Methylobacterium mesophilicum SR1.6/6: one gene and its partner. The protein of the gene in region 1 binds, or shares a complex with, the protein of each later gene. Links are inferred from orthologs where the notes say so. Each region holds a gene or a part of one and is shown on either strand. Other genes may lie near its edges.

Region 1 (5,775 bases):
CGGCAGGAGCTGCGGGCCGCCGCGGGTGATCGACGTCGCGCCGACCGCCGCGAGCTGCGCCATCGCGGCTCCCATGTCCCGCACCGGGATGGCGAGGTGCTGGAAGAACGGGTCCGTCGCCGCGGGATCGGCCGGGTAGGGGGCGCCGGGCGGATCCACCGTCAGGAAGGTCACGGCCTGCGCGCCAAGCCGCATCCGCAGCTGCGTGGCGCGCCGATCCGTGAGCCCCAGCGCCTCCGCCTGCACGACCGGCACCGGCTCCGGCGGGGCGAGCCGCACGAAGCCGAGGGCGTCGCGATAGAACGCCTCGGCGGCGCCGAGGTCCGCGACCGTGCGGCCGAACCCGACGATCGCCCGCACCGCGCTCACAGCAGAGGGGCTCCGCGCACGTTGACGTAGATCGCGTAGAGCGCGTGCGAGGCGCAGAGGAACAGGCGGCTGTTGTTGCGGCCGCCGAAGGTCAGATTGGCCACGGTCGATGGCACCAGGATCTTGCCGACCAACTCGCCGCCCGGATCGATGCAGTGGACCCCGTCCCCGGCGCTCGACCAGAGATTGCCGTGCTCGTCGCAGCGGATCCCGTCGGCATTGCCCGGGCTGATCGTGCAGAACACGTCGCCGCCGGACAGGGACCCGTCGTCGGCGACGTCGAACACCCGTACGTGCTGGAGCGGATCTATGTCGAACTGCAGGCCGGTCTCCACGATGTAGAGCCTGCGCTCGTCGGGGGAGAAGCACAGCCCGTTCGGGCCCTGGAAATCGTCCGCCACCACGCGCAACGAGCCGTCGCGCGGGTCGAAGCGGTAGACCGCGGCGGGCAGCTCGGATTCCTGCTTGCCGCCCTCGTAATCGGTCTGGATGCCGTAGGGCGGGTCGGAGAACCAGATGGTGCCGTCGGTTTTGCAGACGATGTCGTTGGGCGAGTTCAGCCGCCGTCCCCGGTAATGCTCCACGAGGCTGGTGATGCGCCCGTCGAGCTCGGTCCGGTGGATGCGCCGGCCGCGGTGCGAGCAGGACAGCATCCGACCCTCCCGGTCGCGCGCGTGACCGTTCTCGAAATCGCTTGCCTCCCGGTAGACGCTTAAGCCCGCGAATTCCGCCCAGCGCATCACCCGGTTGTTGGGGAGGTCGGAGAACAGCAGCTCGTCGCGGTCGCCGAACCAGACCGGGCCCTCCGTCCAGCGGAAGCCCTCGGCGAGCTTCTGCAAGGGGGCGTTCGGCAGGACATAGCCCTTGAAGCGCGGCTGGATCAGCTCGAAACCGTCCACGAGCCGACTCCTACTTGAAGCGACCGGGCTGGTTCACGGTCGGCTCGACCTGAAGTCCGGTCACGATCATCGTGCAGGGTTCGTCACCGACCGTGCCGGAGAGATGGCCCTTCCTGCCGTCGCGTTCCTTCGTGTTCTGGTCCTCGCCCATCATCAACTCGCCGGGACCCATCTCCACCCGGTGACCGTCCATGGTCTCGACGAACCAGCGCCCCGAGAGGATCGCGATCCATTGCGGGCGGGGATTCTCATGCCACGCGCCAACCCAACCCACCGGCAGGACCGTGAAGGTCACCACCGCCTGTGCGGAGTCCATCTTGTCGTTCCATTGCGGCGCGGTCTCGGGGTTGATCCCCTCGAACGTGAACCGCTCGATGTGGAACCGCTCCTGCCGGCTCACGCCCTCCGCGTCGGTGTAGACGTGCCAGTAGGGCATCTTCGGCGGGGTCGGCTCGCTCATCGTCGCTCCTGCGGCGGCGGGACACTCGTCCTCGCTCAACGGCCGGGTTCGGCGATGGTTCGCGGATCAGGCCGGCGGAGACCGGCGTGGCGTACACGCCGCTTCTGGATCGGACAGCTGACAGGTCTAACCGTCGTCGCGAGCGCAGCGGTGCAGTCCAGCGGCGCCACGCGTCGATGCGTTACGCGGCTCTGGGTCGCTTCGTTGCGCTCGCGATGACTGAGCGTTCCGGTCCGGTTGCCCCGCTCACATCTGCTCGGGGATCCGGTCCGTCTGCGCGAGGTTCGAGAACCGGGTGATGTTCGCGTCGAACTGCAGCTCCACGGTGCCGGTCGGGCCGTGACGCTGCTTGCCGAGGATCACCTCGGCCTTGCCGTGGACGCGCTGCATCTCGGCTTCCCAAGCGAAGAACTCCTCCGTGCCCTCGCGCGGCTTCTTGTTGCCGACGTAGTACTCCTCGCGGAACACGAACATGACCACGTCGGCGTCCTGCTCGATCGAGCCCGATTCACGCAGGTCCGCCAGCTGCGGGCGCTTGTCGTCGCGGTTCTCGACCTGACGGGACAGCTGCGACAGCGCGATGATCGGGCAGGCCAGCTCCTTGGCGAGCGCCTTCATGCCGGTGGTGATCTCGGTCATCTCCTGCACGCGGTTGTCGCTGCGCTTGCCCGAGCCCGAGAGGAGCTGGAGATAGTCAACGATCAGCAGGTCGAGGCCCTTCTGGCGCTTCAGGCGCCGGGCGCGGGCGGCGAGCTGCGCGATCGAGATGCCGCCGGTCTGATCGATGTAGAACGGGATCGTCTGCATGTCCCGAGCGGCGTCGGTGATCTTGTAGAAATCCTCCGGGCGGATATCGCCGCGGCGGATCTTGTAGGAGGGCACGCCCGATTGCTCGGCGATGATGCGGGTGGCGAGCTGCTCGGCCGACATCTCCAGCGAGAAGAAGCCCACGATACCGCCGTTGACGGTCTTGGTGACGCCGTCCGGCCCCTTCTCGCCGCGATAGGCCTTGGCGATGTTGAAGGCGATGTTGGTCACCAGCGAGGTTTTGCCCATGGCCGGGCGGCCCGCGAGGATGATCAGGTCGGAGGGCTGCAGGCCGCCCATCTTCGCGTCGAGGTCGGACAGGCCCGTGGCGATGCCCGAGAGCTTGCCGTCGCGTTGGTAGGCCTTGGCGGCCATGTCGACCGCCGCGGTGAGCGCGTCCGAGAACTTCTGGAAGCCGCCATCGTAGCGCCCCGCCTCGGCCAGCTCGTAGAGCCGGCGCTCGGTGTGCTCGATCTGGTCCCGAGGCGAGTCCTCAACGGGGGCCTCGTAGGCGCCGTTCACCAAATCCTCGCCGATGGTGATCAGCCGGCGGCGGATCGCGAGGTCGTAGATCGTGCGGCCGTACTCGCCGGCATTGATCACCGTGGTGGCGTCGGCGGCGAGCCGGGCAAGGTACTGCATCACCGTCTGGCCGCCGAAATCGGCGTCGCCCAGATAGGTCTTCATCGTGATCGGCGTGGCCAGCTTGCCGGCCTTGATCAGGGACGCAGCCACCGTGAAGATCTGCTGGTGGGCATCCTCCATGAAGTGCTCGGGCAGCAGGAAGTCCGATACCCGGTAGTAGGCGTCGTTGTTCACCAGGATCGCGCCCAGCAGCGCCTGCTCCGCGTCGATGTTGTGCGGGGCGACGCGGTACTCGGCCTGGACCGCTTCGAGCTTGGCCGTGAGCGCATTGGGCAAGGCCATCGGCGGACGACTCCGTATCAGGCGCCGCGGTGGGCGCGCCAGGATCACACCGCACGACCTTGGCCCCGGTATGGTTACCGAAGCCTAGTCGACGGCCGGTTCTGCCGGGCCGGAGCGCGGAAAAGCGGACGCCCGCCGACTCTCGCGAGCGACGGGCGTCCATGCTGGAACAAAACTGGAACGTGTCAAGTCTCGGGGCGGATCATCCCCAATGTTCACCGGTATACCGAACTCAAGTCGCCTCGCGGCGGAGCCGCTTCGTAGCGGTTCCCCAGCCCCAGCCCGACCGGCGAACAAGCCGGTCGGGCGGTCGAACAAGGCTCAGCCGCGGTCGTCGGCACCCTCGCCGGCATCGGCGAGCGCCTGACCGACCTCGAGGCCCAGGTCGTCGAGGTTGAACGCCTCGCGCTCGGTGACCGACTCGCCGCGGGCCTGACGCTCGGCCTCCTCGGGGCTACGGGCGACGTTGACGGTGATCTCGACCTCGACCTCGGGGTGCAGCACCACCGGCACCGTGTGCAGGCCGAGCGTCTTGATCGGCTGGTTCAGGATGAACTGGCCGCGCTCGACCGAGAAGCCCTCCTTCGAGACGACCTCGGCGAGGTCGCGAGTCGAGACGGAGCCGTAGAGCACGCCGGTCTCGCCCGACTGGCGGATCAGGATGAAGCTCTGGCCGTTCAGCTTCTCGGCGACCGCCTCGGCGTCCTTCTTCCGCTCCAGGTTGCGGGCCTCGAGCTGGGCGCGCTGGCCCTCGAAGTGCTTCTTGTTGGCTTCCGTCGCGCGCAGGGCCTTGCCGCGGGCGAGCAGGAAGTTGCGCGCGAAGCCCGGACGGACATTCACGGTCTCGCCCATCTGGCCGAGCTTGGCCACGCGCTCGAGCAGGATCACTTCCATGGTCTTTCTCCTTCAGGGTTTCGGCCGCGGAGGCCGGGGTCTCACGGCGCCGGATTGTCCTTCGGACGGCGGCGGTCGAGGGCGGTGTCGGCGAGGCCGAACACGGTGAGTGCCACCAGGGCGATGCCCTGGGTCACGAACAGGATCAGGTACATGCCGAACAGCATCAGGCCGCGCCCCGGCCGGCCGCGGGAGCGGTCGTGGAAGGCGGCGAGCCCCTGGAGCGCGAAGGCCGCGCTGAGCGCGCCGACCAGCGCGATGCCGAACACGCCGACATAGCCGGGCGCAAAGCACATCAGGATAGCGGCCGCCAGCGTGGCGAGGGTCGTCCGCGGCATGGCGGTGGAGGGGATGTCGGGCCAGGGCCGGGGCAGACGGCCGGAGATCTTCACGATCCGCGCCGAGGCCCAGAGATAGAAGGTCAGGAGCAGCGCCAGCCCGTTGGCCGCGAAGGCCGGCACGACGCGCGCGAGGGCGTCAGCCATCTCTGCACGGGTCACGTCGGACGGGTCGGATTCGGCCTTCGGCGCGGAGTCCGGTCCGGCAGCCGTGTCCGGATCGCCGCCCTCCTTCTCGGCCGGCGCCGCATCGGTGCGCCGGGCCTCCGCCGTCGTCCGCGGCGCGGGCATGCGGGTCTGCACCAGCGTCTGCGCGAGCCCGCGCAGTTGCGCGTCGAAGGCGGCGTGGTTCGGCGAGGACAGGACCGCGATGGCGATGAACGCGAGGGCTGCCGTCGCCGCGGTCCAGCCGAGCAGGCGGCCGGTCGGATACCATTCGAGGCCGTTCGGCGTCTCGCGGCCGAGGAGCGTGAGGTAGGCGAGCCACCACGCGGGCAGCGCGATATAGGCGCCGAAGGCGAGGCCCATGAACGGCGCGACCACCAGGACGAGGGCGAGGCTGCCGGTGGCCGCGGCCGCGAGGGCGGCCCTGTGGCTCCAGCCAAGCCCCACGATCAGAATCGGCAGCGGTGCCACGAGGTAGAGCAGGATCGCGAGCGGCGTCGCCTTCAGCAGCACCCCGAACAGGAGTGCCGAGACGAGACCCGCGCCGATACCGATGCCGATGTGCTGTGCCATGAAATCCGCTGTCCCGCTGCCGCTGCGGCAGGGTTAGAGGCGGCTTGCGCGCCCCAACGATCGGACGACCTCGGGCCGCCCTCTGCGAGGACCGGCCCGGGCTGATGCCGGGCCGGCGGGTTTCGAGTCCTACTTGATCACGTAGGGCAGCAGGCCGAGGAAGCGGGCGCGCTTGATCGCCTGGGCGAGCTCGCGCTGCTTCTTGGCCGAGACCGCGGTGATCCGCGACGGCACGATCTTGCCGCGCTCGGACACGTAGCGGGACAGGAGCTTGACGTCCTTGTAGTCAATCTTCGGCGCGTTCGCGCCGGAGAACGGGCAGGTCTTGCGACGACGGAAGAAG
Region 2 (4,501 bases), 890 kb from region 1 along the record:
GTTGTGGTAGCGACCGCGACCGCGCGCGCCGGCGCGACCTCGGCGACCTCGCCGCCCTCGGCCTCCTCCTCCTCGCCATCGGCGGATTTCTCGCCAGCGGCCTCGTCGGTCTCCTCGGCCTCGACGACGTTGATGCCCATCTCGGAGAGCTGGGAGAGCACGTCCTCGAGCTGGTCCGGGTCGGACTGGCCCTCGGGCAGAACCTCGTTCACCTCCTCGTAGGTCACGTAGCCGCGCTTCTTGGCGAGCTTGACCATCCGCTTGACCGAAGCATCCGTCAGGTCGAGGAGCGGCCCGTCGGTCGGCTGCTCGGGGGCAGCGTCCGTCTCGTCCCGTTCCGTTGCCTTCGTTGCCATGATCAGCCTATTGTTTCGCACGCGGCGCGCGGCGGAGGCCGTGGTGAGGCCGGTCCAAGCCTGCGACGCCGCTTTCTGAGAACCGCGCCGGATCGCTCCGGTCGCGTTGAGTCGTCGGTTTCCGTATGCAAGCCTGAGGCTTGACCGATTATTAACTATGGCGGGGCGTTCCCCCTCCGCCACCGCCATGGCACAGCCATCACGCGGCCGTCGAGTCGTTCGACACCGGCACGTCGGCCTCAGCCTCGGCGGCGATGACGGTTTCCAGCCTCGCCTTCACCTCGCAGAGCCATGCCCACCCGGCATCGGTCGGATCGTTCTCAAACGCCTGCCGTGCTTCGCGAAGTTCGCTATGTAGCGCGCCTGCCTGCCGGTGCAAGATCATCGCCTGTCTGAGGGCGTCCGCGCGGTGTGCCGGGTCCGCGTGCGGAGCCAGGGTTGTACGGTCGCGCGAGCGGGCCAGGGTCAGGATCCGGTCGGACGCCGCAGCGAGTCCGGCGCGTGTGATGCGATTTTGCAACACGTCCGGGTCCGTACGTTGCTCCTCGGCCGCGCTGGCGAGCAGGACCGACAGCAGCGCCTGCGCGTCCGGATCCTCGAAATCGAATTCGGCGATCTCCTCGGCGAAGTCCGCGAGCATCTCGGGATGCGCGAGGAGCGTGCCGATGATCACCGCCTCGCGCACCGCGGCGGCGCCGGTGAAGCCCGCGGAGGCGGTCACCGACGGGCTCGGGCCGCCGGTGATACGGGGCGAGACCGGCTCGCCGGGACGGGTGAAGCGGGTGCGTCCGCGGGTGGCCGGCCCGGCGGCACGCGCCCCCCGGGGTGACAGGCCGCGCAGCCGCTCCTCGATCTCGTCGCGGTAGTAGCGCCGCACGGTCTCATCGCGGATCGTCGCGACGGTGGTGCGCAGGGTCTGGGTCAATCCGGCCCGCCGCTCAGGCGTATCGACCGGCCCAGCCTCGACGGCGCGCCGCCATAGCAGCTCGGAGAGGGGCAGCGCGGCCTTGAGCACCTGATCGATCGCCGCCGGTCCGCCCGAGCGCAACAGGTCGTCGGGGTCCTGTCCGCCGGGGAGCAGCGCGATCCGCAGCGACCGCCCCGGTTCGAGGAGTGGCAGCGCGAGGTCCAGCGCCCGGAACGCCGCCCTCTGGCCGGCCTTGTCACCGTCGAAACACAGGATCGGCTCGTCGGCATGGCGCCAGAGCAGGCCGAGCTGGTCCTCGGTCAGCGCGGTGCCGAGCGGCGCCACCGTCTCGGGATGGCCCGCGAGCGTCATCGCGATCACGTCGACATAACCCTCGACCGCGATGATCGAGCTCCGATCATGCGCGGCCTTCCGGGCGCCGTGGAGATTGTAGAGCGTCCGGCCCTTGTGGAAGAGCGGCGTCTCCGGGGAGTTCAGGTACTTGGCGCGCACCTCCTTGGCGAGCGCCCGGCCGCCGAAGGCCACCACCCGGCCCCGGGTATCGGTGATCGGAAACATCACCCGGTCACGGAAATAGTCGTACGGGACCGACACACCCTCTCCGGCGGCCAGCAGGCCCATCTCGACCATCAGCGCCTTGTCGACGCCCTGTCCGGCCAGATGATCGCGCAGGGCGTAGCGCTCGTTCGGCGCGTAGCCGAGCCGGAATCTTTCCTGGACCTCCGGCGCAAGCGCCCTTCGCTCGAGATAAGTGCGGGCCTCGCTGCCCTGGCCGGAGCGCAGCCGCTCCTCGAACCAGCGGGCGGCCATCTCCATGACCTCGATGGCACCCGCGCGCTTGGTCTCGGCGGCGCGGTTGTCCTCGGTGGGCGCGGGGAGGCTGACGCCGGCTTCCCCCGCCAGCCGCTCGACCGCCTCGGGAAAGCTCAAGCCCTCCGTCTCCATCAGGAAGGTGAAGATGTCGCCGTGCTTGGAGGACGAGAAGCAGTGGTAGAACTGCTTCTGGTCATTCACGTAGAAGGAGGGGGTCTTCTCGGCGTTGAACGGCGACAGGCCACGCCACTCCCGGCCGGCCTTCTTCAGCTGCACGCGGCGGCCGACCACCGACGAGGCCGGCAGCCGGGCGCGAATCTCTTCCAAGATATGGGGCGGGTAGCGCACGGGGCCTGGGATGGGTTGCGTGAACCCATCCTTATAGCGCGTGACACGTAAGCGAGTCCTTCGCGCCCCCGAAATCCGGTGGAGGATAGCGGGGAGAGGCTCAGCTCCCGTCAGCCCTTGGCCGCCAGCGCGGCCTTCACCAGCCCGCTCGCCTTGCCGAAATCCATTCGGCCCGCGAAGGTGCCCTTCAGGGCGCTGATCACCTTACCCATGTCCTTCGGGCCGGCGGCGCCGGTCTCGAGGATCGCCGCCTCGACGGCCGCCTTGATCTCGGTCTCGTCCATCTGCTTCGGAAGGAAGCCTTCGATGATGCCGATCTCGGCCCGCTCGGTGGCGGCAAGTTCGGGGCGTCCACCCTGATCGTAGACGCCGGCCGATTCGGTGCGCTGCTTGATCATCTTCTGAAGCAGCGACAGGATCTCCTCGTCGGAGATGGGTTCCTTGCCGAGGCCCCGCGCCTCGATGTCCTTGTCCTTGAGGGCGGCCTGGATCATCCGGATGGTCGCGAGCCGCTCCTTGTCGCCGGCCTTCATGGCCTCCTTCATCTCGGTCGTGAAGCGCGCGCGCAGCATGTTGGTGAGCCTTCCAAAGGTCGAAACGGGGGGCTGGCCTGCGATTTGCGGGTGTTGAGCCCGGCGAAAAGCGGGGCCACATTGACCCCATCGCGGGCCGCTCGCTAAGAGCGCCACACACGATCATGCTGCAAGCCGAGAGCGCCACAAGCCGGCGCCCGCCTTCGGCCGGACATAAGCGAGACTCGACCCATGCTGCAAGACGCCGCCGCGCCCGCTCCCGAGGCTCGGGCCCCCGAGCCCTGGGCCGAGCCCGTGGCGACGGCGCTGCTGGTCCTGGCGGACGGCACCATTCTCGAGGGCTTCGGAATCGGGCAGACCGGCATCGCCGACGGCGAGGTCTGCTTCAACACAGCGATGACAGGCTATCAGGAGATCCTGACCGATCCGTCCTATGCCGGCCAAATCGTCACGTTCACATTCCCGCATATCGGCAATGTTGGCACCAACGACGAGGATCTGGAGAGCCTGGAGGCGGCGCCGGCCTCGGGCGTGCGCGGCACCGTGATCGCCTCCGCGGTGACGAAGCCGTCGAACTGGCGCTCCTCGTCGCACCTCGACGGCTGGCTGAAGGCCCGCGGCATCGTCGGCATCACCGGCGTCGATACGCGGGCGCTCACTGCCCGCATCCGCGATCAGGGTATGCCGAACGCGGTCATCGCGAACGATCCCGAAGGCAGATTCGATCGGGAGGCCTTGAAGGCCCGCGCGGCCGCGCTCGCGCCCATGGAGGGACTGGACCTCGTGCCCCCGGTGACGAGCCGGGCGCCGTCCGAATGGTCGGAGACCGTCTGGGCGCTGGGCGACGGCTACGGCAAGCGCGCCCCCGGCGAGGGCCTCAAGGTCGTGGCCATCGATTACGGCGTGAAGCGGAACATCCTGCGTCTCCTCGCTCAAGCCGGCTGCGACGTCACTGTGGTGCCGGCCACCACGCCCGCCGAGGAGATCCTGGCGATGAAGCCGGACGGCGTGTTCCTATCGAACGGCCCCGGCGATCCTGCGGCAACCGGCGCCTACGCGGTTCCGGTAATCCGTAAGCTGCTCGACGAGAAGGTGCCGACCTTCGGCATCTGCTTGGGCCACCAGCTCATGGGCCTCGCCCTGGGCGGCCGGACCGTGAAGATGAACCAGGGCCATCACGGGGCGAATCATCCGGTGAAGGACAAGACCACCGGCAAGGTCGAGATCGTCTCGATGAACCACGGATTCGCGGTGGATCCGAACAGCCTGCCGAACACGGCGGTCGAGACCCACGTCTCGCTGTTCGACGGCTCGAATTGCGGGCTGACGCTGACCGATCGTCCAGCCTTCTCGGTGCAGCACCACCCGGAAGCGTCGCCCGGTCCCCGCGACAGCCACTATCTCTTCGAGCGCTTCGTGACGCTGATGCGCTCCGGCGAGCCGGAGGCGGCGAAGAACAGCTGAAACGGCGTTTGCCGCGCCCGAGCGCGGCGGCCGCGGCGAAGCAGGTCTGACAGCCAAGT

The links. Proteins that work in one complex are often made in the same cells at the same time.
Region 2: the proteins of MMSR116_RS12425 (region 1) and dnaG are in contact, whole or in part, in a crystal structure (PDB 2R6A), measured with the Geobacillus stearothermophilus proteins. The link is inferred for Methylobacterium mesophilicum SR1.6/6 from one-to-one orthologs. Residues at the interface, in WP_033016901.1 of Geobacillus stearothermophilus: Ser13, Glu15, Ala16, Gln18, Glu91, Leu92, Asp94, Ala95, Val96, Pro97, Thr98, Ala99, Ala100, Asn101, Tyr104, Tyr105, Ile108; in WP_049624496.1 of Geobacillus stearothermophilus: Lys456, Leu457, Leu458, Pro459, Ala460, Asn463, Ala464, Leu467, Leu535, Leu536, Ile537, Ala538, Gln544, Glu545, Asp548, Tyr549, His552.

What each region holds. Positions count from the first base shown.
Region 1 is NZ_CP043538.1:2,611,659-2,617,433, reverse strand. Bases 1,219-4,085 are described here. They hold MMSR116_RS12425 (replicative DNA helicase), read right to left. Parts: upstream 3,463-4,085; coding sequence 1,975-3,462; downstream 1,219-1,974. Other genes in these bases: rplI (50S ribosomal protein L9), read right to left, coding at 3,784-4,085; MMSR116_RS12430 (cupin), read right to left, coding at 1,279-1,728; MMSR116_RS12435 (SMP-30/gluconolactonase/LRE family protein), read right to left, coding at 1,219-1,268. Outside these bases: MMSR116_RS12440 (VOC family protein), read right to left, coding at 1-369; more of MMSR116_RS12435, read right to left, coding at 366-1,218; more of rplI, read right to left, coding at 4,086-4,356; MMSR116_RS12415 (DUF2232 domain-containing protein), read right to left, coding at 4,398-5,432; rpsR (30S ribosomal protein S18), read right to left, coding at 5,562-5,775. UniProt on the Escherichia coli protein: The main replicative DNA helicase, it participates in initiation and elongation during chromosome replication. Travels ahead of the DNA replisome, separating dsDNA into templates for DNA synthesis.
Region 2 is NZ_CP043538.1:3,498,805-3,503,305, reverse strand. Bases 1-2,978 are described here. They hold dnaG (DNA primase), read right to left. Parts: upstream 2,446-2,978; coding sequence 556-2,445; downstream 1-555. Other genes in these bases: MMSR116_RS16685 (GatB/YqeY domain-containing protein), read right to left, coding at 2,556-2,978; rpoD (RNA polymerase sigma factor RpoD), read right to left, coding at 1-356. Also shown: more of MMSR116_RS16685, read right to left, coding at 2,979-3,017; carA (glutamine-hydrolyzing carbamoyl-phosphate synthase small subunit), read left to right, coding at 3,210-4,442. UniProt on the Escherichia coli protein: RNA polymerase that catalyzes the synthesis of short RNA molecules used as primers for DNA polymerase during DNA replication.